Regions from separate parts of the Aquamicrobium sp. genome, predicted to be linked through region 4. Evidence: predicted binding sites of a transcription regulator. Region 4 holds the regulator's gene; each other region holds the start of a gene.

Region 1 (7,586 bases), on a different contig from region 4:
CGGCAAGACCGACGCCGCCGCGCTGGAGCCGGCTGCGAAGCACAAGAAGATCGACTATCCCAAGCCCGACGGCGTCCTCACCTTCGACCGGCTGTCCTCGGTGTTCCTGTCCAACACCAACCACGAGGAGGATCAGCCGATCCACCTTCAGGTCAAGGACATGGAGCTGCAGAAGCGGTCCGAGCACGACGTCTTCGCCGGCCCGTCCTCGCGCTACTGCCCGGCCGGCGTCTACGAATGGGTCGACGCCGACGGCAACGCCGCCGCCGACCGGATGGGCATCGACGTGCGCTTCGTCATCAACGCGCAGAACTGCGTCCACTGCAAGACCTGCGACATCAAGGACCCGAACCAGAACATCAACTGGGTGCCGCCGCAGGGCGGCGAGGGGCCGGTCTATCCGAATATGTAGTGAGTAGAGAGTAGTGAGTAGTGAGTAGTGAGTAGGGAATAGTGAGTAGTGAAAAAGCGAATAGCGAATAGGGAGTAGCGAATAGAGCTTGCCTTCGCGAAAGGCCGCGATCCCTTTCTACTCACTACTCACTACTCACTACTCACTACTCACTACTCACTATTCGCCACCACCGTCTCCACCGGCTCCCGCGCCGGCGCCAGCGAAAATTCCAGCATCATCGGCAGGTGGTCCGAGCCGACGTCCTCGAGCGTCGTGGGCTCGCCCGCCACGATCCCGCCCTTCACCATGATGTTGTCGATCGGCAGGCCGATCCAGCCGATCAGCGCCGCCGGCAGCCGCCGGTCGAGCCATGTCGGACCGGCGCCGCGCAGGATGCGCGCATCGGCGGCCGCGGCGAGGCGGCGTGCTGCGTGGCTCCACGGCACCGCGTTGAGGTCGCCGGCGATGATGGCGCTCTCGCCGACCTCGCCCAGCAGCGGCTCCAGCCGCGGGATCTGCCACGGCTGCTCGAACGGCCACGGCCAGCCCATGTGCAGCGCGACGATCTCGATCCCCCGCCCGCCGAAATCGACGCTGGCATGGGCGAACGCGCCGCGATTGCCGCAGGAGGGGGGCGAGCCCTCGACGAACGGCCGCCGCGACAGGATCGCCGCCCCGCCGATGAAGGTCGGGCGCTCGCAGACGATCCGGTAGGGATAGGCCGCCTCGATCAGCGCAAGCCTTGCCGCCCACGGCTCCGATACCTCGGTCAGGGTGATCGCGTCCGGCCGCGTGCGGCCGACCAGCGAAAGGAACGCCTCGGGCGTGGCGTTGTCGTAGCGCAAATTGAGGTGCATCAGCCGGTAGGTGGCGCGGCCGGCCTCGGCCTCGGCAATCTCGACGCCGGGAGGAAAGAGAACCGTCTGGATCGGCGCGGCGAGGCCGAGCGCCAGCGCGAACAGCGCCTCGGCGCGAAAGCGCAGGGCAGCGAGCGCCGGCACGAGCAGGAGGAGCAGCGCGGCGAAATGCAGCCGCAGATGCGAGAACGAATCGAAGGCGAAATGCAGCCGGCCGAGATAGCCGAAGGTCAGCGCCGCCCCGAGGCCGGCAACGGCGGCGAGCGCGAGGAGCCGGAGAGCCAGCGCGCCGCGCCGGGGATGCTGCGGATCCGGGTTCACGCCCTCTGCCCTACTGGAACGCGGTTTCGGAGAAGCTGCGCAGCTTGCGCGAATGCAGCCGCTCGGTCGGCATCGCGGCCAACTTCTCCAGCGCCCTTATGCCGATGGTGAGGTGCTGCGCCACCTGCCGCTTGTAGAAGTCGCTGGCCATGCCCGGCAGCTTGAGCTCGCCGTGCAGCGGCTTGTCGGAGACGCATAGCAGCGTGCCGTAGGGCACACGGAAGCGGAAGCCGTTGGCGGCGATGGTCGCCGATTCCATGTCGAGCGCGATGGCGCGGCTCTGCGACAGCCGCTGCACCGGCCCGCGCTGGTCGCGCAGCTCCCAGTTGCGGTTGTCGATGGTGGCGACGGTGCCGGTGCGCATGATGCGCTTCAGGTCGTAGCCGTCGAGCCCGGTCACCTCGGCCACCGCCTCCTGCAAGGCCACCTGGATCTCGGCCAGCGCCGGGATCGGCACCCACACCGGCAGGTCGTCGTCGAGAACGTGGTCCTCGCGCACATAGGCGTGCGCCAGCACGTAGTCGCCCAGCGCCTGCGTGTTGCGCAGGCCGGCGCAATGGCCAAGCATCAGCCAGGCATGGGGCCGGAGCACCGCGATGTGGTCGGTGATGGTCTTGGCGTTGGAGGGGCCGACGCCGATATTGACCATGGTGATGCCGGCATGGCCGGCCTTCGTCAGGTGATAGGCCGGCATCTGCGGCATGCGCGGCGGCACCGCGCCATCCGAGGGCTCGTTGTCGCCGGCGCGGGTGACGAGGTTGCCGGGCTCGACGAAGGCGTCGTATCCGCCGCCGCCCCCGGCCATCAGGCCGCGCGCATGGGCGCAGAACTCGTCGATGTAGAACTGGTAGTTGGTGAACAGCACGTAATTCTGGAAATGGTGCGGGCTGGTCGCGGTGTAGTGCGACAGCCGATGAAGCGAATAGTCGATGCGCTGGGCGGTGAAGGGGCCGAGCGGCATGGCCTCGCCCGGCACCGGCTCGTAGGTGCCGTTGGCGATCTGGTCGTCGGTGCCGTTCAAGTCCGGCACGTCGAACAGGTCGCGCAGCGGCCGCGTGATGCTGTCCGCCATCGCGGCGTCGACATAGGTGCCCTCGAGGAAGGCGAAGTGCAGCGGGATCGGCGTTTCCGATTCACCCACCGTCACCGGCACGCCGTGGTTGCGGATGAGGAGCCGCAACTGGTCCTGAAGGTAGCTCTCGAACAGGTCCGGCCGGGTGATGGTGGTGGCGTAGCGGCCGGGCTCCGGCAGGTGGCCGTAGGCGAGGCGGGAATCGATGCGGCTGAACGAGGCGGTGGCGATGCCGATCTCGGGATAGAAGGCGCGGTAGCGTTCCTGCCGGTCCACCCCGTCGGCCAGCGCGGCGAACGCATCGCGCAGGAACCCGGTGTTGCGCGCGTAAAGGCCCTTCAGCGCCGCCACCGCCTCGCCGGCGTTGGTGAAGCTCTGGCGGGGAAACGGCTCGGGCGTCGAGATCGTCTCGATGGCGTCGTGGCGGATTCGCTTTTCCATGGCCCATCATAATGGGTTGCCGCCGATGTTTCGAGGGGCGGCCGGCGTCCCGACCGCGCCCCTGACGAAGCGCTTACCCGCGCTGCAGGCCGACGACGAGCACGATCCCTGCGCCGCTGGCGAGCTTGCGGTTGTCCTCGATGAGGCTGTCGGCGCCGGCCTGGACCGACTGCATCGCCATGAGCGGGGCGAACAGCGCCGCCATCAGGAAGGCGAAGCGGGGCAGGGCGGCGGCGATGTCGGAGCGGGTGTGGGTGCGGCGTGTCATGATATGGCCTCCTCAGCGCCGCAGGCCGGTCGCGCAGCCGGCGAAGGTCGTGTCGCAGAACTGGTAGACGACGCCATGGTCGCGGCCGGTGCGGCTCTTCTCGGCGACGAGGACCGACAGTCCCATGCCGAAGATGCTGATGAGCAGGCACACGATGGTGAAGCGGCGGGCGAGCATCGGGTCGGTCTCCTTCGTTTATGGCGAAAGGATGCCCGAGCGTGGCTGAACCATGGCTGAGAGGACCGTTCATGTGCGGTTCAATGACCTTAACAGGAGCTTAAGCCGGTTTCATTGGCGCTTGCCGTGCGGCTGTGCTTTGCTCGCCGGAGCAATGGAGACACCGCATGACCGCCCAGACCGCCCCCATCGAGCTCTACTACTGGCCGACCCCGAACGGCTGGAAGATCAGCATCATGCTGGAGGAACTCGCCGTCCCGTATGAGGTGAAATACGTCAATATCGGCGCGGGCGAGCAATTCGAGCCGTCCTTCCTGAAGATCGCGCCCAACAACCGCATGCCGGCGATCATCGATCCCGAAGGGCCCTCCTCCGACGGAAAATGGGGCCGCTCACCCATCTCGGTCTTCGAGTCGGGCGCGATCCTGCAATATCTCGGCCGCAAGTTCGGCCGTTTCTATCCGGCGGACGAGCGGTCCCGCGTCGAGGTCGACCAGTGGCTGTTCTGGCAGATGGGCGGGCTGGGGCCGATGGCCGGGCAGGCGCATCATTTCCGGCAATATGCGCCAGAGAAGGTTCCCTACGCCATCGAGCGCTACACCAACGAGGTCAACCGGCTCTACGGGGTGATGAACCGGCGCCTCGCCGAGCGCGACTATCTCGCCGGCGACTATTCCATCGCCGACATAGCCTGCATCGGCTGGGTCAAGCCCTACAGGAACCAGGGCCAGGACCTCGACGACTTCCCCAACCTGAAGCGCTGGTTCGAGACGGTCCTCGCGCGCCCCGCGGTGGAACGCGGCTGCGCCGTCGGCAACGAGCACCGGAAGAACCTCGCCGACGACAAGGAAGCGCAAAAGGTGCTGTTCGGCCAGAAGGCGAGGTGAAGAGGAAAGCGAATAGGGAGTAGCGAATAGCGAATAGGGGGCCGACCGAAACGCCGGCACTGTCCCGTTGGCTATCTGCTATTCGCTATTCGCTACTCCCTATTCGCTCTTTTCCTACTGCCGCTTCCAGTTCTGCGTCTTGCAGAAGACCACCGCGACGCAGCCTTGCATGGCGAGGCTGTTGCCCTTGAGCGTGGCGTTGCCCGAATAGGTCTTGTCGTCGGCGGGGTCGGTGATCGTGCCCTTGTACTTGCCGTTGCCGGCGCTGCTCATCTGGCCGATGCGCTTGCCCTTGTGCTTGCCGGTGCGCAGCGTGATCGAGAAACCGCTGCCGGCGGCGGCGATCTGCGCGGTCTCGCCGCTGTCGGTTTTCCAGTTGCCGACGATATTGTCGGCGTAGGCCGATCCGGCCATCATCGCCATCGCTGCGGTGGCCAGCATGATCGAACGAAGCATAGTCTCCTCCAGTCGGCCCGGTTGACGCTTCGCAGGGGCCGAAGCTGCGTTTACGAAAACGTAAGCGTAATCCGGAATGCGGCGGCGCGAAAGCCCCCTCATGCAGGGCCTGCACAGCCGGGGCGATGGCTGCCCGCTGATGGCGTATCGATCCCCGACGGGTCATTCCCGGCTTGTTTCGTGCCGATGCCAGTCTTTTGCGTGGTTAGCGGAGTCTTGCCGCGGTCAGTGCGGATTTTATCTGCATTTTCTTCGAATCCCTTGGAATCCGCGCGCTTGCATCGTTAATGAATTTCGGGATTTACCTCTTGTTTTAATTTTGTTTTCTTCAAATTAAGCACGCCATTTAACGACGGATTCAAGGCTCCCCGCCATTCTTAGACCCATAGACGGCAACGACCGGACAGGCCGAAACAACGGCTCTCGGGACTGAAACAGGGGATGTGAAAATGGCTCGTTTCGAAATGCACGACGCCGGCATCGGCGCCAACGCCCAGGCGGAAATCCTGTTCGAGCTGGGCATGATGTACGCAACCGGCCGCGACTGCGACGTCGACCTGATCGCCGCGCACAAGTGGTTCAACATTGCCGCGATCAAGGGCTCTGCACGGGCCGCGGAACTCAGGGCCGAGCTCTCGGCGACGATGAGCAAGCCGGAGATCGCCAAGGCCCTGCGCGAGGCGCGCGAGTGGATGACGGTTCACTGAGCCGGGCTGCCGGACGACGGATTACGACGACGGAATTACACAGGGAAGGCGACAAGGCGGAACAACCGCCGCGACTTCACAGGGGCGAAAAGGCCGCGACCGGAGGAAACAGCCGGCGCGGCCTTTCCATATTCAGCTTACGCCGACATAGCGCCCGGGCCGGTGGTTGAGCGCGAGGACGAGGTTGATGGCGAGCGCGCCGAGGAGCGACAGCGCCACCTTCTCTGCCGGCACCACGAACAGGCCGCCGAGCAGGATCGCCGCGTCGATGCCGAGCTGGACATAGCCGGCGCGCAGGCCGAACCGCTCCTGAAGGAAGAGGACGAGGATGTTGACCCCGCCGAGGCTGGCGCGATGGCGGAACAGGATCAAGAGGCCGACGCCGATGATCGTGCCGCCGATCAGTGCCGCATAGAGCGGGTCGAGCCGCGAGAAGCCGATCCAGTGTCCCGTCTGGCTGGCGAGCAGCGACACCAGCAGCACGGCACAGAAGGTCCGCAGCGTGAACTTCCAGCCCATTTGCATCAGCGCCAGCACGTAGAACGGCAGGTTGAGGACGAAGAACACCGGCGCGAAGGGCAGGCCGCTGGCATACTGGACGAGAAGCGCCAGCCCGGCCGTGCTGCCGGTCAGCAGCGTCGCCTGCGCATAGATCGTGAGGCCGAGGGCAACGAGCGCCGTGCCGACGAGCAGCGCCAGCGCGTCCTCGTAGGGCCGGTGGGGAGAGGAGGGCGGAAATTGCGCCTGCGTCACGACGGGCTGCCTCGCTGTTGCCGCGATGCAGCATGTGCGCGCTTTTCCCGCGCCGTGCAAGCCGTATGGGAGGCCGGCTATCCGGCAGTCAGGCGGTTTCGCCGATGGCGGGCATCGTCACCCGGTGGCTCTTGTCTTCCTTCGGCCGTTCGAGCGGCAGCTGCTCGCCCGTGACCATGTGGTAGACCGTCTCGGCGATGTTGGTGGCGTGGTCGCCGATACGCTCGATGTTCTTGGCGCAGAACAGCAGGTGCGTGCAGGGCGAGATGTTGCGCGGGTCTTCCATCATGTAGGTCAGGAGCTCGCGGAACAGCGAGGTGTACATGGCGTCGATCTCGCCGTCGCGGTCGCGCATGAAGGCGATGGAATCGATGGAGCGCGAGGCGTAGATGTCGAGCACCTGCTTCAGTTGCGTCAGCGCCAGCGTCGCCAGCGCCTCGATGCCGCGGAACAGCTGCACCGGCTGGCCCGCCTCGGCGATGGCCACCACGCGCTTGGCGATGTTCTTGCCGAGATCGCCGACCCGTTCGAGATCGGCCGAGATGCGGACCGCGCCGATGATCTCGCGCAGGTCGTCGGCCATCGGCTGACGGCGGGCGATGAGCACGATCGCGTAGTCGTCGATCCAGCGCTCGCCCTCATCGAGCACCACGTCGTCGGCGATGACCTTGCGCGCCAGTGCCGTGTCGTCGTTGATCAGCGCCGCCACCGCCTCGTCGACCATGCGCTCGGCATGGCCGCCCATGGCGGCGATGCGGTTGCCGAGAACGGCCAGTTCCTCGTCATAGGCGGTAACGATGTGGCGGGTGTTCATGATTCGCATTGGCCCGAAGCGGTTTTGACGCTGGAATCATAGGCCGCCCGCATGACAGGAACAAGAACGCCCCTCAGGAATGCCCTTGGGAATGCCCCATGGAACGGGCATCACGGCTCCGGCAGGTAGACGGTGAAGGCCGCGCCTTCGCCGGGGCGCGAGCGCACGGTCAGCCGGCCCTCGTGGCGGGTCAGGATGTGCTTGACGATGGCGAGGCCGAGGCCGGTGCCGTTCTTCACCCGGCTCTTCTCGGCGTCGATGCGGTAGAAGCGCTCGGTGATGCGCGGAATGTGCTCCTCGGCGATGCCCGGCCCGTAGTCGCGGAAGGTGGTGGCGATTTCCGGGTTGGGGCCTTCCTCGACGCGCTCGATCGTGATGTCGACGCGTCCGCCCGCCTGCCCGTATTTGCAGGCGTTCTCGAGAAGGTTGACGAAGACCT
Region 2 (7,586 bases), on a different contig from region 4:
GGCGCCAACAAGCGTCCGCTGAAGTCGCTGTCCGACATGCTCAAGGGCAAGCAGGGCCGCTTCCGCCAGAACCTGCTCGGCAAGCGCGTCGACTATTCCGGCCGTTCGGTCATCGTGACGGGCCCGGAACTCAAGCTGCACCAGTGCGGCCTGCCGAAGAAGATGGCGCTCGAACTGTTCAAGCCGTTTATCTACGCCCGCCTCGACGCCAAGGGTTTCTCCTCGACCGTCAAGCAGGCCAAGAAGCTGGTTGAAAAGGAAAAGCCCGAGGTCTGGGATATCCTCGACGAGGTCATCCGCGAACATCCGGTTCTCCTGAACCGCGCACCGACGCTGCACCGCCTGGGCATCCAGGCCTTCGAACCGATCCTGGTCGAAGGCAAGGCCATCCAGCTGCACCCGCTCGTCTGCACGGCCTTCAACGCCGACTTCGACGGCGACCAGATGGCCGTTCACGTTCCGCTTTCGCTGGAAGCCCAGCTGGAAGCACGCGTGCTGATGATGTCGACGAACAACATCCTGCATCCGGCGAACGGCGCACCGATCATCGTTCCGTCGCAGGACATGGTTCTCGGCCTCTACTATCTGGCGATCATGAACCAGAACGAGCCGGGCGAAGGCATGGCCTTCTCCGACATGGGCGAACTGCACCATGCGCTCGAGAACAAGGTCGTCACCCTGCACGCCAAGATCCGTGGCCGCTTCAAGACCATGGATGCCGACGGCAAGCTGGTCTCGAAGATCTATGAGACGACGCCCGGCCGCATGATCATCGGCGAACTTCTTCCGAAGAACGTCAACGTGCCGTTCGAGACCTGCAACCAGGAAATGACCAAGAAGAACATCTCCAAGATGATCGACACGGTCTACCGTCACTGCGGTCAGAAGGACACGGTCATCTTCTGCGACCGCATCATGCAGCTCGGCTTTGCCCATGCCTGCCGCGCCGGCATTTCGTTCGGCAAGGACGACATGATCATTCCGGAAACCAAGGCGAAGATCGTCGGTGATACCGAAAACCTCGTCAAGGAATACGAGCAGCAGTACAATGACGGCCTGATCACCCAGGGCGAAAAGTACAACAAGGTCGTCGATGCCTGGGGCAAGGCCACCGAAAAGGTTGCCGAGGACATGATGGCCCGAATCAAGGCCGTCGAGTTCGACCCGGAAACCGGTCGCCAGAAGCCGATGAACGCGATCTACATGATGTCCCACTCGGGCGCCCGTGGTTCTCCGAACCAGATGCGCCAGCTGGGCGGCATGCGCGGCCTCATGGCCAAGCCGTCGGGCGAGATCATCGAAACGCCGATCATCTCGAACTTCAAGGAAGGCCTGACCGTGAACGAGTACTTCAACTCGACGCACGGCGCCCGCAAGGGTCTGGCAGACACCGCACTGAAGACCGCGAACTCCGGTTACCTGACCCGTCGTCTCGTCGACGTCGCGCAGGACTGCATCGTCACGCATGTCGATTGCGGCACCGAAACCGGCCTCACCATGACCGCCATCGTCGATGCCGGTCAGGTCGTGGCGTCGATCGGCACCCGCGTGCTCGGCCGTACCGCGCTCGACGATATCGACCATCCGGTCACCGGCGCGCGCATTGTCGATGCCGGCAAGATGATCCTCGAGCCCGACGTCGTCGAGATCGAGAAGGCCGGTATCCAGTCGATCCGCATCCGCTCGGCACTGACCTGCGAAATCCAGACCGGGGTCTGCGGCGTCTGCTACGGTCGCGACCTTGCACGCGGCACGCCCGTCAACATGGGCGAAGCCGTGGGCGTCATCGCGGCACAGTCGATCGGCGAGCCGGGCACCCAGCTCACCATGCGTACCTTCCACCTTGGCGGCACGGCGACCGTGGTCGACCAGTCGTTCCTGGAAGCATCGTATGAAGGCACGGTGCAGATGAAGAACCGCAACATGCTGCGCAACTCCGACGGTAACCTCGTCGCGATGGGCCGCAACATGGCGGTCACCATTCTCGACGAGCGCGGCGTGGAACGGTCCTCGCAGCGCGTCGCCTACGGTTCGAAGATCTTCGTCGATGATGGCGACAAGGTGAAGCGCGGCCAGCGTCTCGCCGAGTGGGACCCCTACACCCGTCCGATCCTCACCGAGGTCGGCGGCAAGGTGGCGTTCGAGGATCTGGTCGACGGCATCTCGGTGCAGGAGACGACCGACGAATCGACCGGCATCACCAAGCGCGAGGTCATCGACTGGCGCTCGACCCCGCGCGGGTCGGACCTGAAGCCGGCGATCACCGTCCTCGACGACAAGGGCAAGCCCTTCAAGCTCGCCAAGGGCAGCGACGCGCGCTTCATGCTCTCGGTCGACGCGATCCTCTCGGTCGAGCCGGGCCAGAAGGTCTCCCAGGGTGACGTTCTTGCCCGCTCGCCGCTGGAAAGCGCCAAGACCAAGGACATCACCGGTGGTCTGCCGCGCGTTGCCGAACTGTTCGAAGCCCGCCGTCCGAAGGACCACGCCGTCATCGCAGAGATCGATGGCACGGTTCGCTTTGGCCGCGACTACAAGAACAAGCGTCGCGTGATGATCGAGCCGGCGGAAGACGGTGTCGAGCCGGTCGAGTACCTGATCCCGAAGGGCAAGCCCTTCCACCTTCAGGACGGCGACTACATCGAAAAGGGTGACTACATCCTCGACGGCAACCCGGCGCCGCACGACATCCTGGCGATCAAGGGCGTGGAAGCACTCGCTTCCTACCTCGTGAACGAAATCCAGGAAGTCTACCGACTGCAGGGCGTTGTGATCAACGACAAGCACATCGAGGTGATCGTTCGCCAGATGCTGCAGAAGGTCGAGATCACGGATGCCGGCGACTCGACCTACATCGTCGGCGACAATGTCGACCGTATCGAGCTGGAAGACGTCAACGACAGCCTGATCGAGGAAGGCAAGAAGCCGGCATACGGCGATCCGGTCCTCCTCGGCATCACCAAGGCATCGCTGCAGACCCCGTCGTTCATCTCGGCCGCGTCCTTCCAGGAGACCACCAAGGTTCTCACGGAGGCTGCGATCGCCGGCAAGACTGACGGCCTGCAGGGTCTCAAGGAAAACGTCATCGTCGGCCGCCTCATCCCGGCCGGCACGGGCGGCACCATGACCCAGATCCGCCGCATCGCGACGGCCCGCGACGAGATGATCCTCGACGAGCGCCGCAAGTCGACCGGCGCGGAGATGGCCGCGCCCGTGCTCGCCGACATGACGGCCGACCCCGCCGAATAGGCGCGGGCCGCAAACCGAACGGGAAAGGCCGCCGGCTGGTCGCCGGCGGCCTTTCGCTTTTCCGCTGGCCGCGACGAGCCCTCATCTGCTAGCCTCGAAGCGGATAGCAGAGGGGGAGCGTGTCATTCTGGGACGGAATGCGGCGAACGCGGCCTACGATATCCGCCATCTTCTCGACGAGATCGGATGGGGGCGCAGTTCCTGGGACGAGGTCTGCCTTCGTCTTCACGAGGCACTGCCGGGATCGGCCCCGATCATCATCAATGTCGACATGACCCGTCACGCCGCGGTGAACGCCGCTTTCGGGGAGGGGATAGACCCGTCCCACGCCGCCTCCTACATCGACTATTACGCCGCCATCAATCCATGGATGGCCTATTGGGAGACCGTCCCCGCCGGGCGGATCAGCCTCTCGGAACGGGACTGCCCGTCCTCCTCGTTCCGCGACAGCGAATTCTACGCCGACTGGCTGGACGAGCAGGAGCACCTGAAGGCGGCCTGCGGCCTGCGCCTCGATGTCGACCGCAAAAACACCATCCTCGTCGGCTGGCACTACGCGCTCGATCAGGCCCACTACGCCGACCGCTTCACCGAGGACATCCTGCGGCGCATAAAGGACGGCCTTGCCGGCGCCGTGCGCAACGCGGCGCTGCTGCGCCACGGGCTGGAGCGCAGCAAGCGCCTCGGCCCTCTCATCGAGCGGATCGATGCTCCGGCCCTGCTCGTCGACGCCGGGCGGCGCATCGGCGAGGCGAACTCCGCCGCCGCGATCGCCATGGTCCGCGGCGATCTCATCACCGGCCTCGGCGACGTCCTCGCCCTGCGCGACCCGGCGGCGCAGCGCTGGCTGGAGGAAACCGTCGCCCGCCTGCTTTCCGGCTCGCACAAATCGTACGACAGGGCGACCTTCGCCCCGGGCGGGCACGTCGTGCGCATCAGCGTTACCCGCGCGCCCGAATTCGGCGGACCCAGCCTTCCTCTCCTGGTGCGCCCGCGCCCGCAGGCGCTCGTCGTGATCGAGCCTCTGGTCGGTCCCGCGCTTCGCCTCGACCCCGGCAGCCTCAAGCTCGCATTCGGCCTCAGCGCCGCCGAGACCCGCCTGTGCGAGATCCTCGCCAACGGGCGATCGCTGGCGGAAGCGGCCGAGATCCTGCGCCTTTCGGAGGGAACGGTGCGCCAGCGCGCCAAGATCGTATTCCAGAAGACCGGCACCCACCGGCAGGGCCAGCTGATCGCGCTCGTCTCGCGACTCGCCGCGGATTAGCCGCGTTTCCTCCTGCGTGCTTTCGGCGCTTCAGGCGTGAAAAGCCGCAATACAAAAAGAGAACAAAATGATATTGTAAAGATATATCAGTAGGTTAGCTCTCTTGCAAAAACAGAACAAAAAAGGTACAAAAAAGACAGGGACACCGGAAAGACCCGGCTTCGCTGACGATCAAGGGGTAAGCTATCATGTCACAGAATACGTTGCGGCTTGTTGAGGGCAGTTCGGTGGACAAATCAAAGGCTCTGGATGCGGCGCTGGCCCAGATCGAGCGCTCTTTCGGCAAGGGCTCGATCATGCGGCTGGGCGCCAACGAGCAGGTCGTCGAGATCGAGACGGTTTCGACCGGCTCTCTCGGCCTCGACATCGCGCTGGGCGTCGGCGGTCTCCCCAAGGGGCGCATCGTCGAGATTTACGGCCCCGAGAGCTCCGGCAAGACGACGCTCGCCCTGCACACCGTGGCCGAGGCGCAGAAGAAGGGCGGCATCTGCGCCTTCGTCGATGCCGAGCACGCGCTCGACCCCGTCTATGCCCGCAAGCTCGGCGTCGATCTGGAGAACCTCCTGATCTCGCAGCCCGACACCGGCGAGCAGGCGCTGGAGATCTGCGACACGCTGGTCCGCTCCGGCGCGATCGACGTCCTCGTCGTCGACTCCGTGGCGGCGCTGACCCCGCGCGCCGAGATCGAGGGCGAGATGGGTGACTCGCTGCCCGGCCTTCAGGCCCGGCTGATGAGCCAGGCGCTGCGCAAGCTTACCGCCTCGATCTCGCGCTCGAACTGCATGGTCATCTTCATCAACCAGATCCGCATGAAGATCGGCGTCATGTTCGGCTCGCCCGAGACCACCACCGGCGGCAACGCGCTGAAGTTCTACGCCTCGGTCCGGCTCGACATCCGCCGCATCGGCGCGGTCAAGGACCGCGACGAGGTCGTCGGCAACCAGACCCGCGTCAAGGTGGTCAAGAACAAGCTCGCGCCGCCCTTCAAGCAGGTCGAGTTCGACATCATGTATGGCGAGGGCGTCTCGAAGACCGGCGAGCTGGTCGATCTCGGCGTCAAGGCCGGCGTGGTCGAGAAGTCGGGCGCGTGGTTCTCCTACAATTCCCAGCGCCTCGGGCAGGGGCGCGAGAACGCCAAGCAGTTCCTGCGCGACAATCCCGACACCGCGGCCGAGATCGAGCTGGCGCTGCGCCAGAATGCCGGCCTGATCGCCGACCGCTTCCTCGAGAACGGCGGCCCCGGCGATCAGGACGGGTCCGACATCGACGAGGCGTCCGGCATGTAGGCCTGCCGGCGCCTGCGACCCTTTCCTTGATCGGGACGGCCCTCGGCCGGGCGCGATCGCCGTGAGCCGGCTGCCCGCCCGATCGCGGCAATCGCGTCCTTCCGCCGAAAGTGGAAAGCCGCACGCTTTCGCGCGCCACCTTTCTGGACAGCCGCATGGCTCGACGCTAAAAGCCGTGCTGGATTTCCCTGTCTTGCGGAGCCTTGCGGCTCCTTCTCAAAAGGCTTTTGGCATGAGTGGCGTCAACGAGATACGGTCGGCTTTCCTCGACTACTTTGCCCGGAGCGGGCACGAGATCGTTGCCTCCAGCCCGCTGGTGCCGCGCAACGACCCGACCCTGATGTTCACCAATGCCGGCATGGTGCAGTTCAAGAACGTCTTCACCGGGCTCGAGCAGCGCCCCTACAGCCGGGCCGTGACCGCGCAGAAATGCGTCCGCGCCGGCGGCAAGCACAACGACCTCGACAATGTCGGCTACACCGCGCGCCATCACACCTTCTTCGAGATGCTCGGCAACTTCTCGTTCGGCGACTATTTCAAGGACCGCGCCATCGAGCTCGCCTGGAACCTGATCACCAAGGAGTTCGGGCTGGCGAAGGACCGCCTCCTCGTCACCGTCTACCACACCGACGACGAGGCCGCCGGCTACTGGAAGTCGATCGCCGGCCTGCCCGACGAGCGCATCATCCGCATCCCGACCAGCGACAATTTCTGGGCGATGGGCGATACCGGCCCGTGCGGCCCTTGCTCCGAGATCTTCTACGACCACGGCGAAGGCATCGCCGGCGGCCCTCCCGGCAGCCCGGACGAGGACGGCGACCGCTTCATCGAGATCTGGAACCTCGTCTTCATGCAGTACGAGCAGCTGACGAAGGAGGAGCGCGTCGACCTGCCGCGCCCCTCCATCGACACCGGCATGGGGCTGGAGCGCATCGCCGCCGTCCTCCAGGGCGAGCACGACAATTACGACATCGACCTGTTCAAGGCTCTGATCCGCGCCTCGGTGGAGGCGACCGGCGTTCCCGCCGAGGGCAAGAACCGGGCGAGCCACCGCGTCATCGCCGACCATCTGCGCGCCTCCTCGTTCCTGATCGCCGACGGCGTCCTGCCGTCGAACGAGGGCAGGGGCTATGTCCTGCGCCGCATCATGCGCCGCGCCATGCGCCATGCCCAGTTGCTCGGCGCGGCCGAGCCGCTGATGTGGCGCCTGGTTCCCGCGCTGGTGCGCGAGATGGGCCGGGCCTATCCGGAGCTGGTGCGCGGCGAGGCGCTGATCACCGAGACGCTGAAGCTCGAGGAGACCCGTTTCCGCAAGACGCTCGCCCGCGGCCTCGGCCTGCTTTCCGACGCGACGGAAGGCATGGGCGAGGGCGCCCGCCTCGACGGCGAGACCGCCTTCAAGCTCTACGACACCTACGGCTTCCCGCTCGACCTGACGCAGGATGCGCTGCGCCAGCGCAGCATCTCGGTCGACATCGCCGGCTTCACCGACGCCATGGAGCGGCAGAAGGCCGAGGCCCGCGCCAGCTGGGCCGGCTCCGGCGAGGCGGCCACGGAAACCGTCTGGTACGAATTGCGCGACCGGCTCGGCGCCACCGAGTTCCTCGGCTACGCGACGGAAAAGGCGGAAGGCGTGATCACGGCAATGGTGCGCGACGGCAAGCCCGTCGATACGGCCGCCGAAGGGTCCGAGGTCGCGGTTGTGGTCAACCAGACGCCGTTCTACGGCGAATCGGGCGGCCAGGTCGGCGACACCGGCACGATCCGCGGCGACGGCTTCGAGATCGTGG
Region 3 (7,586 bases), on a different contig from region 4:
CGCCGCCGGCAGCGAAGACGCGGCGCCCTCGGTCGACGCCTTCCACCGCGGCCGCTTCGTGCTGGTGCAGCCGCAGGAAGGCCACCGCGCCGGGCTCGACGCCATGCTGCTCGCCGCCGCGGTGCCGGACGGTTTCGACGGGCGTCTGGCCGATCTCGGTGCCGGGGCCGGGGCGGCGGGCCTCGCCGTCGCCGCGCGCTGCCCGGCCGCGCGCATCGTCCTCGTCGAACGGGAAGCGCGGATGCTGGCGCATGCCCGGCTGACCCTCGCCCACGAGGCCAACGCCGCCTTCGCCGGGCGGGTGGACCTCCTCGCCGCCGACGTGACACTGACCGGCAGGGCGCGGCGCGAATCCGGCCTCGCTGACACCTCGTTCGATGCCGTGGTGATGAACCCGCCCTTCAACGAAGCGTCGGACCGTGCCTCGCCCGACGCGCTGCGCCGTGCCGCGCATGTGATGGAGGACGGGCTGTTCGAGGGCTGGCTGCGCACCGCGAGCGCGATCCTGAAGCCGCGCGGCACGGTCGCGCTGATCGCGCGCCCGCAATCGCTTCAGGGCATCCTCACGGCGCTCGGCGGCCGCTTCGGGGCCGCGCGCATCCTGCCCGTCCACCCGCGCGCCGGCACGCCGGCGATCCGCGTCATCGTGCGCGCCGTGCGGGGCTCGCGGGCGGCGCTCGTGCTCGACGCGCCGCTCGTCCTGCATGGCGAGGAAAACGGCTTCACGCCGGCCGCCGAGGCGGCGATCAACGGCCGCGCCGCGCTTTTCGCGCGCTGAACGGCGCATTCGCCATTGCGCGGCGGGCGCGAACGCCTACATGCGGAGGCGCACCTGATGGAGACCCGCCCGCCGTGAAACGCTTCCTCAACCGCCTGCTTCCCGCCTCGCTGCGCCCGAACGCCGTCACCATTCCCGTCATCCGCCTGCACGGCGCGATCATGGCCGGCGGCAACCAGTTCCGCCCCAGCCTGTCGCTGGCGACGACCGCGGGGGTGATCGAGAAGGCGTTCGCGTTCAAGGACGCGCCGGCGGTGGCGATCTCGATCAACTCGCCCGGCGGCTCGCCGGTGCAGTCGCGGCTGATCTACAAGCGCATCCGCGACCTCGCCGAGGAGAAGAACAAGCGCGTCATCGTCTTCGTCGAGGACGCCGCCGCCTCGGGCGGCTACATGATCGCGCTGGCCGGGGACGAGATCGTCGCCGACCCCTCCTCCATCGTCGGCTCGATCGGCGTCGTCTCCTCGGGCTTCGGCTTCCAGGAACTGATCAAGAAGATCGGCGTCGAGCGCCGCGTCCACACGGCGGGGCAGAACAAGGCGATCCTCGACCCGTTCCAGCCGGAGAAGAAGGCGGACGTTGAGCGGCTGAAGACGCTTCAGCTCGAAATCCACGACACCTTCATCGATATGGTCAAGGAGCGGCGCGGGGCAAAGCTCGCCGACGATCCCGACCTCTATACCGGCCTGTTCTGGACCGGGAAAAAAGGGCTGGAGCTCGGCCTCATCGACGCGCTCGGCGACATGCGCTCGTTCCTCAAGGAACGCTACGGCGAGAAGACGAAGCTCCAGCTCGTCTCCGCCCCGCGCGGCTTCTTCAGCCGCAGGCTCGGGCTTTCAAGCATGCGCGGCGGGGCCGAAAGGGCGGCCGCGGCCGCCGACGGGCTGGCCGACACCGCACAGGAGCGCGCGCTGTGGGCGCGGCTTGGACTTTGACGGCAAGGCTTTGACGACAGGCAAAAACGCTCTAGATTTGTCGGCAGGATAATCGCTTCACCCTTGCCGGCCTCACGCATGGAGGACAGGAACGTGCCTCAGCTCATCTTCTTCGCGGTCCTCGGCGTCGCCGCCTGGGTCGGATACCGCTCCTTCCTGCGCGAGGCCGAGCGCGTCACCGCGCGGGCGCGGCGGACCGAAGCCGAGCAGCGCGCCGGCGCGCAGGGGACGCTGGTCAAGGACCCCGTCACCGGCGAATACCACCTGACCAAGGACTGATCGCCTCCGAAATGGCCCCCGATACGGCCAATGCGACGGAGCCCGGCGCGACCGGCGAGCACGCGCCGGCCAAGGTGAACCTTGCGCTGCATGTCACCGGGCGGCGCGCCGACGGCTACCACCTTCTCGACACGCTTGTGGTCTTCACGGAAACAGGCGACCGCATCCGCGCTGCCGACGCCGGCAGCGACGGCTTCGCCGTCACCGGGCCCTTCGCCGCCGACATCCCCGCCGACGGCGCGAATCTCGTCCTCAGGGCGCGCGACCTCCTGCGCGGCGTCGCCGGCGCAAGCGCACGGCCGGTCCGGATCGAGCTCGACAAGGCCTTGCCGGCCGCGTCCGGCATCGGCGGCGGCTCCAGCGACGCGGCCGCGACCTTGCGCGCGCTCGCCCGGCTGTGGGGCCTTTCCCTTTCCGCCGGCGACCTCGCCACCATCGCCCTGCCGCTCGGCGCGGACCTGCCGATGTGCCTTGCCGCGCACACGCTGCGCGCCCGAGGAGTCGGCGAGGCGCTCGCGCCGGTCGACGGCCTGCCGGGGCTCGACATGGTCCTCGTCAATCCCGGCGTCGCGGTGGCGACGCCCGCCGTGTTCACGGCCTTGGCGAACCGCGCCAACCCGCCACTCGCTCCCTTGCCCGCGCGGCCGGATTTTTCCATCCTCGTCGAATGGCTCGCCGCCGCGCGCAACGATCTCGAAGCGCCGGCCGTCTCGATAGCCCCGGCCATCGCCTCCTGCCTCGCCGCGCTCAGGCAGAGCGGGGCGGCGCTCGCCCGCATGTCTGGATCGGGCGCGACGTGCTTCGGCCTTTACCCGTCGCGACAGGATGCCGCGCGGGCCGCCGCCGCCATCGCCGCCGGGCAGCCGTCATGGTATGTTCGCGCGACGAGAACCATCTGAAGCGAGACCCGACCGCCATGGGCCATCACAGCGACGACGACCGCCCGTTCCTGCCCGTGGGCTTCGCGGTGCTGACCGTCTCCGACACCCGCACGCTCGCCGACGACAAGTCCGGCCAGACCCTCACTGAGCGCATCGAGAAGGCCGGCCACCGGCTGGCGGCGCGCGAGATCGTCACCGACGAGGTCGAGGCGATCCGCGCCGTCGTCCGCCGCTGGGCCGACGATCCGGCCATCGACGCCGTCCTCACCACCGGCGGCACCGGCTTCACCGGCCGCGACGTGACGCCCGAGGCGCTGGAGCCGCTGTTCGACAAGCGCATGGACGGCTTCTCGCAGGTCTTCCACCGCATCTCCTACGACAAGATCGGCACCTCGACGATCCAGTCGCGGGCGACGGCCGGCACCATCGGCGCCACCTTCGTCTTCGGCCTGCCCGGCTCGCCCGGCGCCTGCCGCGACGCTTGGGATCACATCCTCGAGCAGCAGTTCGACTATCGCCGCCGGCCGTGCAACTTCGTCGAGATCATGCCGCGGCTGGACGAGCACCTGAAGCGCGGCGCGGCGCGATCCGGCTGAGCCCTTCCCGCGGGCGTTCCCTGAATTTTTCCTTGAATTTCATAATGTTATGACTCCTTCGCCGGCGCGTGCCCTGACGTCACCGTATTCCTCCTCGCAAAAAGTTCTTGCTTTGTTCTGATTTCTCGTTAGGAATAATTTCATCGAAGAGTCGCCCGCAGACCCGTGGAGACCGAGGATGGAACCGATCAGACAGGCCGACATGGCCGCTTTTTCCGGCGGCGGCGCGGCGCTCGCCAACGCCATGGTCGAGGAAAGCGGCGTGCGCGTCGATTTCGAGCGCCGCCGCGGGCGCGGCGCGGGCGTCAACCCGTCCGGCCGCTACGAGCCGACCTCGCGCCATGTGTTCGACGACGGCTGGAACAATCTCGAGGAGCTGCCGGCCTTCAAGACCGAGGTGCAGGTGGAGCGCCCGCGCACCATCATCACCCGCAACGATTCGCCCGACATCGGCTTCGACCGCTCGATCAACCCCTATCGCGGCTGCGAGCATGGCTGCATCTACTGCTTCGCGCGGCCGACCCACGCCTATATGGGCCTGTCGCCGGGGCTGGATTTCGAATCGCGGCTGTTCGCCAAGCCGGACGCGCCGCGCCTCCTGGAGCGCGAGCTGGCCAGGCCCGGCTACGAGGCCCGCACCATCGCCATCGGCACCAACACCGACCCCTATCAGCCGATCGAGCGGCAATGGCGCATCATGCGCGAGCTCCTCGAAGTGCTGGAGGCGCACAACCACCCGGTCGGCATCGTCACCAAATCGGCGCTGGTGACGCGCGACATCGACATCTTGTCGCGCATGGCCGAGAAGCGCCTCGCCAAGGTGGCGCTGTCGGTCACCACGCTCGACCCGGCGCTAGCGCGCACCATGGAGCCGCGCGCCTCGACGCCGCCGAAGCGGCTGGAGGCGATCCAGGCCCTCAGCGAGGCCGGCATCCCCGTCTCGGTGCTGGTGTCGCCCATCGTTCCGGCGGTCAACGATCAGGAGATCGAGCGCATCCTCGATTCGGGCCATGCCGCCGGCGCGCGCGAGGCGGGCTACATCATCCTGCGGCTGCCGCTGGAGGTGAGCGCCGTCTTCAAGGACTGGCTGCTGCGCAACTATCCCGACCGCTACCGCCACGTCATGTCGCTGATCCGCTCCATGCGCGGCGGCAAGGACTACGACGCGGAATGGGGCAAGCGGATGAAGGGCACCGGCCCCTATGCCTGGCAGATCGGCCGCCGCTTCGAGATCGCAGCCAAGCGCCTCGGCCTCAATGTCGAGCGCCGGCGGCTGCGCAACGATCTGTTCAAGCCGGTCGCCCGGGCGGGCGAGCAGCTGATGCTGTTCTAGCACGGCCCGGAAGCGACGCGGCCATGAGGAAAGAAGGGAGGACGACAGCTTGAAGCGCGGGGAGCCGACGGAACCTTCGCCCCGCGACTCGACACCGGCGCGGGGCCGGAAGCGGGGCGCGGCCGCGCCTCCCATGCAGCCTCGCGCGTTCTTTATACAGTTCCGTCCGGCCTTCCTGTCCCCATGAGCCGGACGGCACGCCTTCCCTGCCCCGCCCCAGGAACGGGAAGGCTTGCGGAGAATCGGGACCGATGCGAGCATCGCCGCACCATGTCTCGCGCGCGTCCCGATTCTCCCCTTCTTTTCGACCTCCCGATCAGGCCCGACTTTTCCCTGGAGAAGGCGGCCCGGCGGGACGGGTTCTGGCCGGTGGCCGGCACCGACGAAGCCGGGCGCGGACCGCTCGCCGGGCCGGTGGCGGCGGCGGCTGTCATTCTCGACCCCGACGACATCCCCGAGGGGCTCGACGATTCCAAGCGCCTCGACGCCGCGGCACGCGAGTCGGCGTTCGCCGACATCCTCGCCCGCGCGAGGGCGGTTTCCTTCGCCTCGCTGTGCGCCGGCTCCATCGACGCCGGCGACATCCGCAAGGCGAGCCTCGAGGCCATGCGCCGGGCCGTGGCATGCCTGTCGGCACGGCCGCTGATGGTGCTCGCCGACGGCCGCGACGTGCCGCCCGGCCTTGCCTGCGAGGGTCGCGCCGTCGTCAAGGGCGATGCCCGCTCGCTCTCCATCGCCGCCGCCTCGATCGTCGCCAAGGTGATGCGCGACCGCATGATGGCGCATGCCGGCGGCTGCGACGGCCGCTACGGCTTCGAGATCCACATGGGCTACGCCACCGCCCGCCACCGTTCCGCCATCGGCGAGCACGGCCCGGCGCCGCGCCTTCACCGTCTCTCCTTCGCCCCATTCCGTAGATAGGCAAGCGCGCCGGCGAAGGGCACGCTGATCGCCTTGTTAAAAATCCCTTAATGAAATCAATGGGCAAGTCGGGTCCACGTTAAGGTTCTCTCAAGGTTAATGCCGCATTATCGCCGCTCATCAGACGAAGTCGCGTTTTCTGGAGAGTGTTCGTGTTGCGTCGAGTTGTCCTGCGCCGGCGAGACATCGCCGGACTCATGCGTTCTTCCGCCGCTCCCATCGTCATCGGCCTCGGCATTCTGCTCGGCTCGCCCACTCCGGCGGCGTTCCAGGACATGGCCAGCTTCGTTTCCGGCACGGAAAGGAGCGCGGCGCGGTGGAGCGGCTTCGTCGAGAAGTCGGTGGCCGGCTCGGTCCACAGCGCCGAGATGCCGTTCGTCGATTCCATGACCACGGCCTCGGTGTCGGGCAGCGGGCTCGTCGCCCCCGGCCTCGGCGCCGTCGCGCTGCGCGGCAAGGCCGAGGCCAGCGAGACGCCCGACGAAACCCGCATCAACCGCGCCGAGAAGCGCGGCCGCATCGTCAACGTCGTTCCCGTCGCGCCGCCCAAATCGTTCAATGCCGGCTCGGTGTTCCAGCGCACCAGCATGATCAAGACCCCCGAAAGCCAGCCGGGCATGGCGATGGCTTTCGCCCGGCCGCAGATCAAGGGCAAGGAAATCGAGATCGCCGCTGCCTTCCACGTCCGCGAGGACGGGACGGACGCCTCCGGCGTTCCCGCTTTCCTTGCCTCGCTCGTCACCAACGACAAGCCCGACATCCTCGCCGCGGCCTATGCGCCGCCGGCCCCCGATTATGCGCGCGCCTCGCCCTTCGCCAGCCTGCTCGGCGACGAGGAGGATGCGGGCGGCCGGTTCATTCCGCCGGTGAGCGAGGGCGACCATGCCTGGATGAGCAAGCCACTGCCCGAGCACGTCTTCACCGCCGCCGAGCAGAAGTGCCTAGCCGAAGGCATCTATTTCGAGGCGCGCGGCGAGGACGTGAAGGGCCAGGCCGCCGTCGCCCAGGTCATCCTCAACCGGGTGCGCAACCCGGCCTATCCCTCGACCATCTGCGGCGTCGTCTACCAGAACGAAGTCTGGCGCAACCGCTGCCAGTTCTCCTTCGCCTGCGACGGCACGCGCCCGCGCGTGCGCAGCCAGCAGCACTACCGCATGGCGCAGGAAGTCGCGATGGCGGTGACGGCGGGCAAGGTGTTCATTCCCGAGGTCGGCTCGGCGACGCATTACCATGCGACCTACGTCAACCCGCGCTGGGCGCGCACGATGGAAAAGATGAAGAAGATTGGCCTCCACATCTTCTACCGGACGCATGGCGGCGGCTGGAGCTGAGCGGCGCCCACGCCGCCCCGACCGGCCGGATTCGCCCGAATCCGGCGGCACCGGCGGCGGCGTATCAAGACGGCTCTAGCCAACATATTGAAATCAATCGCGAATTAAGTTCCCTATGACGCGACCCTCCCGGCTTGACTGGATTGGGGGGTCTCACTATGTTGCGCGCGACTTTGGAAGCGGAAAGCCGAACGCGGTTATCCGGGCAGGAGGTTGCGATGGCCGGCTCGAAAAAGCCGGGCGAACCGGGAAAACCTTCGCCCGAGACAGCGTACAGGCCGGACGGGGGCAATCGGGACGATCTCGAGCGCCGCGGTCGTGAGCTGAACGAGGCCCTGGCGGCGAAGCTGCCGGCCTCGCGGGCGGAGAACGAAAGCGGCAGACCCGGCTCGGGCGGTCTGCAAGGCTTCGGGCAGGCGCTCAAGCTGTCGAGTGAGTTCGTCGCCGGCATTGCGGTGGGAGCGGGTCTCGGCTGGCTGATCGACAAGGTGGCGGGAACGTCGCCCTGGGGCCTGATCGTCTTCCTGCTTCT
Region 4 (7,586 bases):
CCCATGTTCTCGAACTTGTCCTCGAGCTCGATCTCCTTGGCGACGGTGACGCCGTCCTTGGTGATGCGCGGCGCGCCGAACGACTTGTCGATGACGACGTTGCGGCCCTTGGGGCCGAGCGTCACCTTCACCGCGTCGGCGAGGATGTTGACGCCGCGCAGCATGCGCTCGCGGGCGTCACGGGAAAATTTTACGTCCTTGGCAGCCATGTTCAGCTCCTGTTTTCGAGGCCGCTCCGCATGCGGGCCGGCCGAATGTCAATGAAAGGGATGGGAACCGGCCGATCAGCCGATGATGCCGAGAATGTCGGATTCCTTCATGATCAGCAGGTCTTCGCCGTTGAGCTTGACCTCGGTGCCCGACCACTTGCCGAACAGGACGCGGTCGCCGGCCTTGACCTCCAGCGGAACGAGCTTGCCGTTCTCGTCGCGCGCGCCGGAGCCGGCGGCGACGATCTCGCCTTCCTGCGGCTTCTCCTTGGCGGTGTCGGGGATGATGATGCCGCCTGCGGTCTTCTCTTCGGATTCGACCCGGCGGACGACCACGCGGTCATGGAGCGGGCGGAACTTCGACTTTGCCATGTCTTGGGTGTCCTTAAAAAACTGGTTTGAGAGGTTCCCTCCATCCGGCGACGCCGGACGCGGTTAGCACTCGCCATTGGTGAGTGCTAACATGACGGGTGAGATAGTGAGGGCTTGCCGGGCTGTCAATATCGAAGGCGATTTATCGCTAACGGCAGCAGCCGAAAGGACGTCAGCCGCCGATCGTGCCGACCCAGCCGCGGGCGATGGCGAGACCGGCGGCGTCGGCCTCGCCGCCGAAGCGGGCGGCCTCGGCCGGGTGGCGCTCGCTCCAGCCCGGATGCCGCTCGGCCAGCCAGTCGGCGAACAGGCCGCTCCACTCGGCAACCAGCGGCCGGTCGGCCTCGAAATGGAACTGGAAGCCGTAGGCCGCGCGGCCGATCCGGAAGGCCTGGTTGTGGACGGCGAGGCTGCCGGCGAGCCGGCTCGCGCCGCGCGGCAGGACGAAGGTGTCGTCGTGCCACTGGAAGGAGCGGAAGGACGGGGGCAGGGGGGCGAGGACCGGGTCCTCCGCGCCTTCGGGCGTCAGCTCCACCTCGTTCCAGCCGAACTCGGTCGCGCCGCCGATGATGTTCTGGCCGCCATAGGCGCGCGCCAGCAACTGGCTGCCGAGGCAGATGCCGAGCACGGAGCGGCCGGAATCGCCGAACGCCCGCATCAGGCCGCACAGCTGCGGCAGCCATGGCGACTGCTCGTCCGCGAGCGCGTTCTGGCCGCCGCCGAGCACGACCAGCCCGTCATGGCCGCCCGGCCGGTCGGGAAGCGCCTTGCCGAGATCGGCGCGCAGGAGGTCGATGCGCGCGCCGGCTTCCGCCAGCGCGACGCCGACCTGTCCGAGGCCGGTATTGGCATAATTCTGGACGACGAGGACGCGCATGAGGATGTCCGCTTTCGGGTGGTGCCGCAGCTTCGCGCGAGCGATAGCATGGAGACGCGCGAGTCGGGAAGGAGCGAGAACCGTGCCGTTGCAGAACCGGGTCGATCCGCTGGGGCAGATCCATGCCGTCGCCGCGCGCGGCCTGTTCACCGGCAATCGCGGCGTCATCCACGATCCGCTAGCGAAGGCGCTGCTCGCGCGCCGCTGGACGACGAAGGCGTGGATCATCTGCGCGCTCGACCATCCGCGAGGCTGCCGGCGCGAGCCGATGGGGCGCAACGCGCCCTCGGGCGCGGCCGGGTGGACGGAGCTGTTCTTCCTCGACGAGGCGACGGCGCTGGCGGCGGGGCATCGCCCCTGCTTCTACTGCCGGCGCGCGGCGGCGGAGGCGTTTCGCCGTTGCTTCGCCGCCGGCAACCGGCTCGGCCATGTCCCGGCCCCCGACATCGATTCGGTCCTCCACCGGCAAAGGCATGCTGCCGGCGCGGCATTGCCCACCCTCGATGCGCAAGCCATCGGCGCGCTGCCCGACGGCGCGATGATCGAGGTCGGGGGGCGGATCCTCGCGCTCCATGCGGGCAGGGCGCGGTCGTGGAGCTTCGGCGGCTATGGCCCGCCGCAGGCCTTGCCGCCGGGCGCAAGGCTGGTCACGCCCGCAGCCACGGTCGCGGCGCTGGGGGCGGGGTTCAGCCCGGTCTGGCACCCGACGCTGACCCCGGCCTGACCCACGTAAACAGTAATCGACGATTACCACCTCGCCACGGCCGGCGCGGGCATGATGGCCCCGGTGGCAACCAACGCGGCCGACGACGGCCGGGCGAAGAACCGGCGGGTCGTGCTCGTCAATGCCAACTGAGCGAGCCGGGGACGGCGGGCCGGGCTTGACCCGGCCGCGTCCGCGCCGCATCACGAGATTCATGCGCGCAAACTACAAATTGCAGCGGCTTTTCATGCCGCACGATCTCGGCCCCGGCGCCGCCTTCGAGGCGGACAGGGCGCAGAGCCATTACCTTGCCCATGTGCTGCGCATGGGCGAGGGGGCGGAGCTTCTGGTCTTCAACGGCCGCGACGGGGAATGGCGCGCGCGTGTCGCGGCGGTCTCGAAGAAGGGCGTGAGGCTCGCCGTCGAGCACGCTGAGCGGCCGCAGCCGCCGGCGCCCGACCTCGTCTACGCCTTCGCGCCGCTGAAGGTCGGGCGGCTGGACTATATGGTGCAGAAGGCGGTCGAGATGGGCGCGGGCGTCCTCCAGCCGGTCGTCACGCAGCACACGCAGGTGACGAGGCCGCCGCTGGAGAAGATGCAGGCCAACATGATCGAGGCGGCCGAGCAGTGCGGCGTGCTGTCCATCCCGCTGCTGCGCCCGCCGGTGAAGCTCGACCTCCTGCTGGCCGGATGGGAGAAAGACAGGCGGCTCGTCTTCTGCAACGAGAGCGCCGGGACGAACGACCCGCTCGCGGCGCTCCGGGCGGTGACGGAAGCGAAGATCGGCGTTCTCGTCGGCCCCGAGGGCGGCTTTTCCGACGAGGAGCGGCGGCTGCTCACGGCGCAGCCTTTCGTCACGGCGATTCCGCTCGGGCCGCGCATCCTGCGCGCCGACACGGCCGCGGTGGCGGCGCTGGCGCTGGTGCAGGCGACGCTGGGCGACTGGCGCGATCAGGCCGGCTGATCGGCCCCATTGAACAGCTTGTCAGGATTTTTCGCTTGATCGCGGCGGCGAGTTCCGCTCAACACTCGCGCGCGGCCGCCGGCAAGGCGGCGCGGAGGCAGGGCGAGGACACGACCATGGCGCGCGACACCACCGATTTCAGCCCGATCGAAGGGGTGGACGAGCTCGTCTCCTATCTCGCCGCCGGCTGCAAGCCGAAGGACGCATGGCGCATCGGCACCGAGCACGAGAAGTTCCCGTTCTATGTCGACGGCAACCGGCCGGTTCCCTATGAGGGACCGAACGGCATCAGGGCGCTGCTTGAGGGCATGCAGGGCCTGCTCGGCTGGGAGCCGATCATCGACGCCGGCAACGTCATCGGCCTCGTGGAGCCGACGGGGCAGGGGGCGATCAGCCTCGAGCCGGGCGGGCAGTTCGAGCTGTCCGGCGCGCCGGTGGAGACGCTGCACCAGACCTGCCGCGAGGGCAACGCCCATCTCGCGCAGCTGCGCGAGGTCGCCGAGCCGCTCGGCATCCGCTTCCTCGGCCTCGGCGGCAGCCCGAAATGGACGCTTGCCGAGACCCCGCGCATGCCGAAATCGCGCTACGACATCATGACCGCCTACATGCCGAAGGTCGGCAGCCGGGGGCTGGACATGATGTACCGCACCTGCACCATCCAGGTGAATCTCGACTTCTCCTCGGAAGCCGACATGCGGCGCAAGATGCAGGTGTCGCTCAAGCTGCAGCCGCTGGCGACGGCGCTGTTCGCCAACTCACCCTTCACCGAGGGGCGGCCGAACGGCCTGCAAGCTGGCGCGGCGACATCTGGCGCGACACCGACAACCAGCGCTCGGGCGTTCTCGAATTCTGCTTCTCGCCCCGGTTCGGCTTCGCCGACTATGTCGAATGGGCGCTCGACGTGCCGATGTACTTCATCATCCGCGACGGGCGCTATTTCGATGCCACTCACGTCACCTTCCGCCAGTTCATGAACGGCGCGCTGCGGGGCGAGGTGAGCGACGGCCTGCCGACCATGGGCGACTGGGCCAACCACCTTTCGACGCTGTTTCCCGACGTGCGGCTCAAGCGATTCCTCGAGATGCGCGGCGCCGACGGCGGGCCGTGGCGGCGCATCTGCGCCCTGCCGGCGTTCTGGGTCGGGCTGCTCTACGACGCAGCCGCGCTCGACGAGGCCGAGGCGCTGACGAAGGACTGGACGTTCGCCGAGGTGGTGGCGATGCGTGATGCCGTCCCGGCGCAGGCGCTCGCCACGCCGTTCCGCAACGCGACGCTGCGCGAGATCGCGCGCGAGGCGCTGGCGATCTCGCGCCGGGGGCTGGCGGCGCGGGCGCGCACCAACGGCGAAGGCAGCGACGAGACCGGCTTCCTTGCCCCGCTCGACGAGGTGGTGGCGCGCGGCACGACCAGCGCCGAAGAAATGCTCAACGCCTACCGGACGCGCTGGGGCGGCTCGATCGAACCCGCTTTTCTCGAATACGCGTACTGAAGCGTTTCGCGTCTTGTCCGCTCCGCAGGAGGGCGATCTTCGACCCTCGCGCCGCCCCTCATCCGCCCTTCGGGCACCTTCTCCCCGTAAACGGGGAGTAGAGGGTTCTCATCCCCGCTTTCGCTAATCGCAAGCGTGGCAGAACGGCGTGAACATGCGGCCGGTTCTCTTTTCCGTTCACGGAAGAAAGGCGAGGGCCGGGCAAACAAGGAGGATTGCACCTCTATGCCGGCCCGAAGACATCGGGGGTATCCCGGTCCAAACCCATCAGGGCCGTTCGGATCCGCCCCACTTCGGGCGCGAGGCGTCAGTAGCGGCGGATCAAACCGACCAGCTTGCCCTGTACCTTGACCCGGTCGGGGCCGAAGATGCGCGTCTCGTAGGCCGGGTTGGCAGCTTCCAGCGCGATGGTGTCGCCCTTGCGGCGGAACCGCTTCAGCGTGGCTTCCTCGTCGTCGACCAGGGCGACGACGATCTCGCCCGGGCTCGCCGTCTGGCAGTTGCGGATGATGACGGTGTCGCCGTCGAGAATGCCGGCCTCGATCATCGAATCGCCCTTGACCTCGAGCGCGTAGTGCTCGCCGCTGCCGAGCATGTCGGGCGAGACGCCGATGGAATGGGTCTGGTTCTGGATCGCGGCGATGGGAACGCCGGCGGCGATACGGCCCATGACTGGGATGCCGACCAGCGCGGCGCCGTCATTGTCGTTCCCGGTGGGCGCCCGCGGCGCGGGCGCGGCGGCGCGGCCGAGGCTGCCCTGTATGACGCTGGGCGAGAACTTCTTCGCCGCGTTAAGGCCGGGGGCGATCGAATCGGGCAGGCGCAGGACCTCGAGCGCGCGGGCGCGGTTCGGCAGGCGGCGGATGAAGCCGCGCTCCTCCAGCGCCGTGATCAGGCGGTGGATGCCCGACTTGGACGCAAGGTCGAGCGCCTCCTTCATCTCGTCGAAGGAGGGGGGAATCCCGGTCTCCTTCAGCCGCTGATGGATAAAGAGGAGCAGTTCGTGTTGCTTGCGCGTGAGCATCCCGGCCCTTTCGGGAATCGATCCTAAACAAAACAGGAACAATCTATATCTGTTCCTTTTGTGTTCTGCAAGGACTTATACGATAAGGCGGTCAGCGGACGGTAGCGGCCTTGCGTCGTTCCGCAGCCGCAGCGATCTCGCGGATTTCGGTGGCGACCGTCGTGAACTCGGTTATCAGATGCGCCGCGACCGTCCGGACGGTAGGCCAGTTCTGCCGTTCGCGATGGATGAGCAGGCCGACCTCGCTCTGCCGCAGCCCCGGTTCCTGAAGCGGTATGTGGACGAGTTCGCCGGACTGTAACCCCCGCATGAAGTCGACCGGCGTGAAGAATCCAACGGCCTTTGCGTACCGCCAGAGCGTCGAGGAGGCATTCTTTCCGATCGCGGTCATGATCAACACGATTCCGGTGGTCGCGAAGGCCGATCCTGGTGCTGCTGCTGGGCAACGGCATGGAGCCCAAGATCGCCATCGCGGATCTGATCTGCCTTGACAGTCGTGATCGGCGCAATCGTCGGCGAATGGATCGGGGCGGAAATTCATCGTCGTGTCGGTCTGCGTGCGGAAAGCCTGCCGCTGCTTTGTCGATGGCTGCTGTAGCCACTATACGCTGCTGGTTCGCGGACGTTCGTGAGCGGGCTAAAAAAAATTATACCGGGATGGATGTTGAGTATTTTACTCTCTTTAGTGCAAAATGAGATGATGAATTATATACAGATTTATGTTGAAGAATATTATTCATGAGAAAATCATGAAATTCATTTATATTTTCAAGAATAAATATTATTAAATAATCCCATTCTCCAGATATAGAATAACATTCTATAGCATTTGTGCTATTATTGATAAATTCTTCAAATTTAGTCCTCGCTTCATGGTCGTGTGATTTCATTTTTATCTGACATATAACAGTTATTCCCTTATTGACTTTCTCCGGATCGACCAAGCGGACAGTTTTTCCTAGAACTCCTCTGCTTTCGAGCAATTTGATCCGTCTCCAGCAGGAGGCCGGCGATGCGCCTACAGCTTGTGCTAGTGCGGTGGCCTGACCCCATAGGGTGGTCCGGTTTCAATCTTAATGCATGATCGGCTTGTCGGCCATTACCTGGGCCGATGGCGGTGTCGATCCGCGCGACGGTGGAGGCCAGATGATGGCCTCCGGTGCCGGCGGCTTGTATCCGAGCGATGAGTGCGGCCGCTCGGTGTTGTAGTAGCGTCTCCATGCCTCGATGATGACCTTTGCTTCGGCGAGACTGTAGAAGATCTCACCGTTGAGCAGTTCATCGCGGAGCTTCGAGCTGAAGCTTTCGCAGTAGCCGTTTTCCCACGGGCTGCCCGGCTCGATGAAGGCGGTTCTGCGCCGACGGCCACGATCCATTCCCGCACGACCTTGGCGATGAACTCCGGACCATTGTCGGAACGAACATGGCCCGGCACACCGCGCAGGATGAACAGGTCCGACAGAACGTCGATGACGTCGGTCGAGTTGAGCTTGCGACCGATCCGACTGCCAGGCACTCCCGAGTGAACTCGTCGATGATGTTGAGCATGCGGAACTTTCTGCCATCGTGGGTCCGGCCCTCGACGAAGTCATAGGACCAGACATGGTTGGGATGCTCCGGCCGAAGCCGGATGCACGATCCGTCATTCAGCCACAGCCGGCCTTTCTTCGGTTGCTTCTGGGGAACCTTCAGCCCCTCCTGCTGCCAGATGCGTCACTTCCGACGCGTTTGGCGCTGACCGTCCATCCCTCCGACCGCAACTTCGCGGTGATCCGACGATAGCCATAGCGGCCATACCGGGAAGCCAGACGGATGATGTCGGGCAGTCAGCGCCTCTCATCATCATGCAGACTCCCGCTTCCTTGCTGGGTCGAACGGTGTTGGCCGAGAACCTTGCAGGCGAAGCGCTCCGACACGCAGAACTTCGCCATGACATGATCGACACAAA

Evidence for each region. The regulator LexA, encoded in region 4, represses DNA repair genes until DNA is damaged. The targets are predictions, from matches to a motif close to TGTTCNNNNTGTGTTCNG.
Region 1: M9945_RS09410 (sel1 repeat family protein) is a predicted target of LexA. The motif match lies at 5,183-5,200, and genes of this name have one in related genera.
Region 2: recA (recombinase RecA) is a predicted target of LexA. The motif match lies at 4,623-4,640, and genes of this name have one in related genera.
Region 3: M9945_RS07040 (PA0069 family radical SAM protein) is a predicted target of LexA. The motif match lies at 3,572-3,589, and genes of this name have one in related genera.

The regions. Positions count from the first base shown of each region.
Region 1 is NZ_JAMLIE010000001.1:1,884,279-1,891,864, forward strand. It holds gene M9945_RS09375 (electron transfer flavoprotein-ubiquinone oxidoreductase) at 1-412, shown strand, start outside; gene M9945_RS09380 (endonuclease/exonuclease/phosphatase family protein) at 565-1,572, opposite strand; gene M9945_RS09385 (AMP nucleosidase) at 1,583-3,085, opposite strand; gene M9945_RS09390 (hypothetical protein) at 3,159-3,353, opposite strand; gene M9945_RS09395 (hypothetical protein) at 3,366-3,530, opposite strand; gene M9945_RS09400 (glutathione S-transferase family protein) at 3,698-4,417, shown strand; gene M9945_RS09405 (DUF2147 domain-containing protein) at 4,532-4,873, opposite strand; gene M9945_RS09410 (sel1 repeat family protein) at 5,323-5,580, shown strand; gene M9945_RS09415 (YitT family protein) at 5,713-6,333, opposite strand; gene phoU (phosphate signaling complex protein PhoU) at 6,422-7,147, opposite strand; gene M9945_RS09425 (ATP-binding protein) at 7,258-7,586, opposite strand, start outside.
Region 2 is NZ_JAMLIE010000007.1:1,217-8,802, reverse strand. It holds gene rpoC (DNA-directed RNA polymerase subunit beta') at 1-3,246, shown strand, start outside; gene M9945_RS21985 (helix-turn-helix transcriptional regulator) at 3,518-4,510, shown strand; gene recA (recombinase RecA) at 4,699-5,796, shown strand; gene alaS (alanine--tRNA ligase) at 6,029-7,586, shown strand, end outside.
Region 3 is NZ_JAMLIE010000001.1:1,429,247-1,436,832, reverse strand. It holds gene M9945_RS07065 (tRNA1(Val) (adenine(37)-N6)-methyltransferase) at 1-778, shown strand, start outside; gene M9945_RS07060 (S49 family peptidase) at 853-1,713, shown strand; gene M9945_RS07055 (NfeD family protein) at 1,807-1,992, shown strand; gene M9945_RS07050 (4-(cytidine 5'-diphospho)-2-C-methyl-D-erythritol kinase) at 2,004-2,891, shown strand; gene moaB (molybdenum cofactor biosynthesis protein B) at 2,909-3,469, shown strand; gene M9945_RS07040 (PA0069 family radical SAM protein) at 3,648-4,802, shown strand; gene M9945_RS07035 (ribonuclease HII) at 5,073-5,723, shown strand; gene M9945_RS07030 (cell wall hydrolase) at 5,921-7,054, shown strand; gene M9945_RS07025 (AtpZ/AtpI family protein) at 7,273-7,586, shown strand, end outside.
Region 4 is NZ_JAMLIE010000002.1:220,793-228,378, forward strand. It holds partial or broken gene groL (chaperonin GroEL) at 1-209, opposite strand, end outside; gene groES (co-chaperone GroES) at 285-581, opposite strand; gene M9945_RS13620 (type 1 glutamine amidotransferase) at 754-1,458, opposite strand; gene M9945_RS13625 (hypothetical protein) at 1,541-2,182, shown strand; gene M9945_RS13630 (16S rRNA (uracil(1498)-N(3))-methyltransferase) at 2,376-3,125, shown strand; partial or broken gene M9945_RS13635 (glutamate--cysteine ligase) at 3,242-4,614, shown strand; gene lexA (transcriptional repressor LexA) at 4,922-5,638, opposite strand; gene M9945_RS13645 (hypothetical protein) at 5,730-6,029, opposite strand; gene M9945_RS13650 (Lrp/AsnC ligand binding domain-containing protein) at 6,286-6,528, opposite strand; partial or broken gene M9945_RS13655 (Lrp/AsnC family transcriptional regulator) at 6,610-6,666, opposite strand; partial or broken gene M9945_RS13660 (IS3 family transposase) at 6,712-7,586, opposite strand, start outside.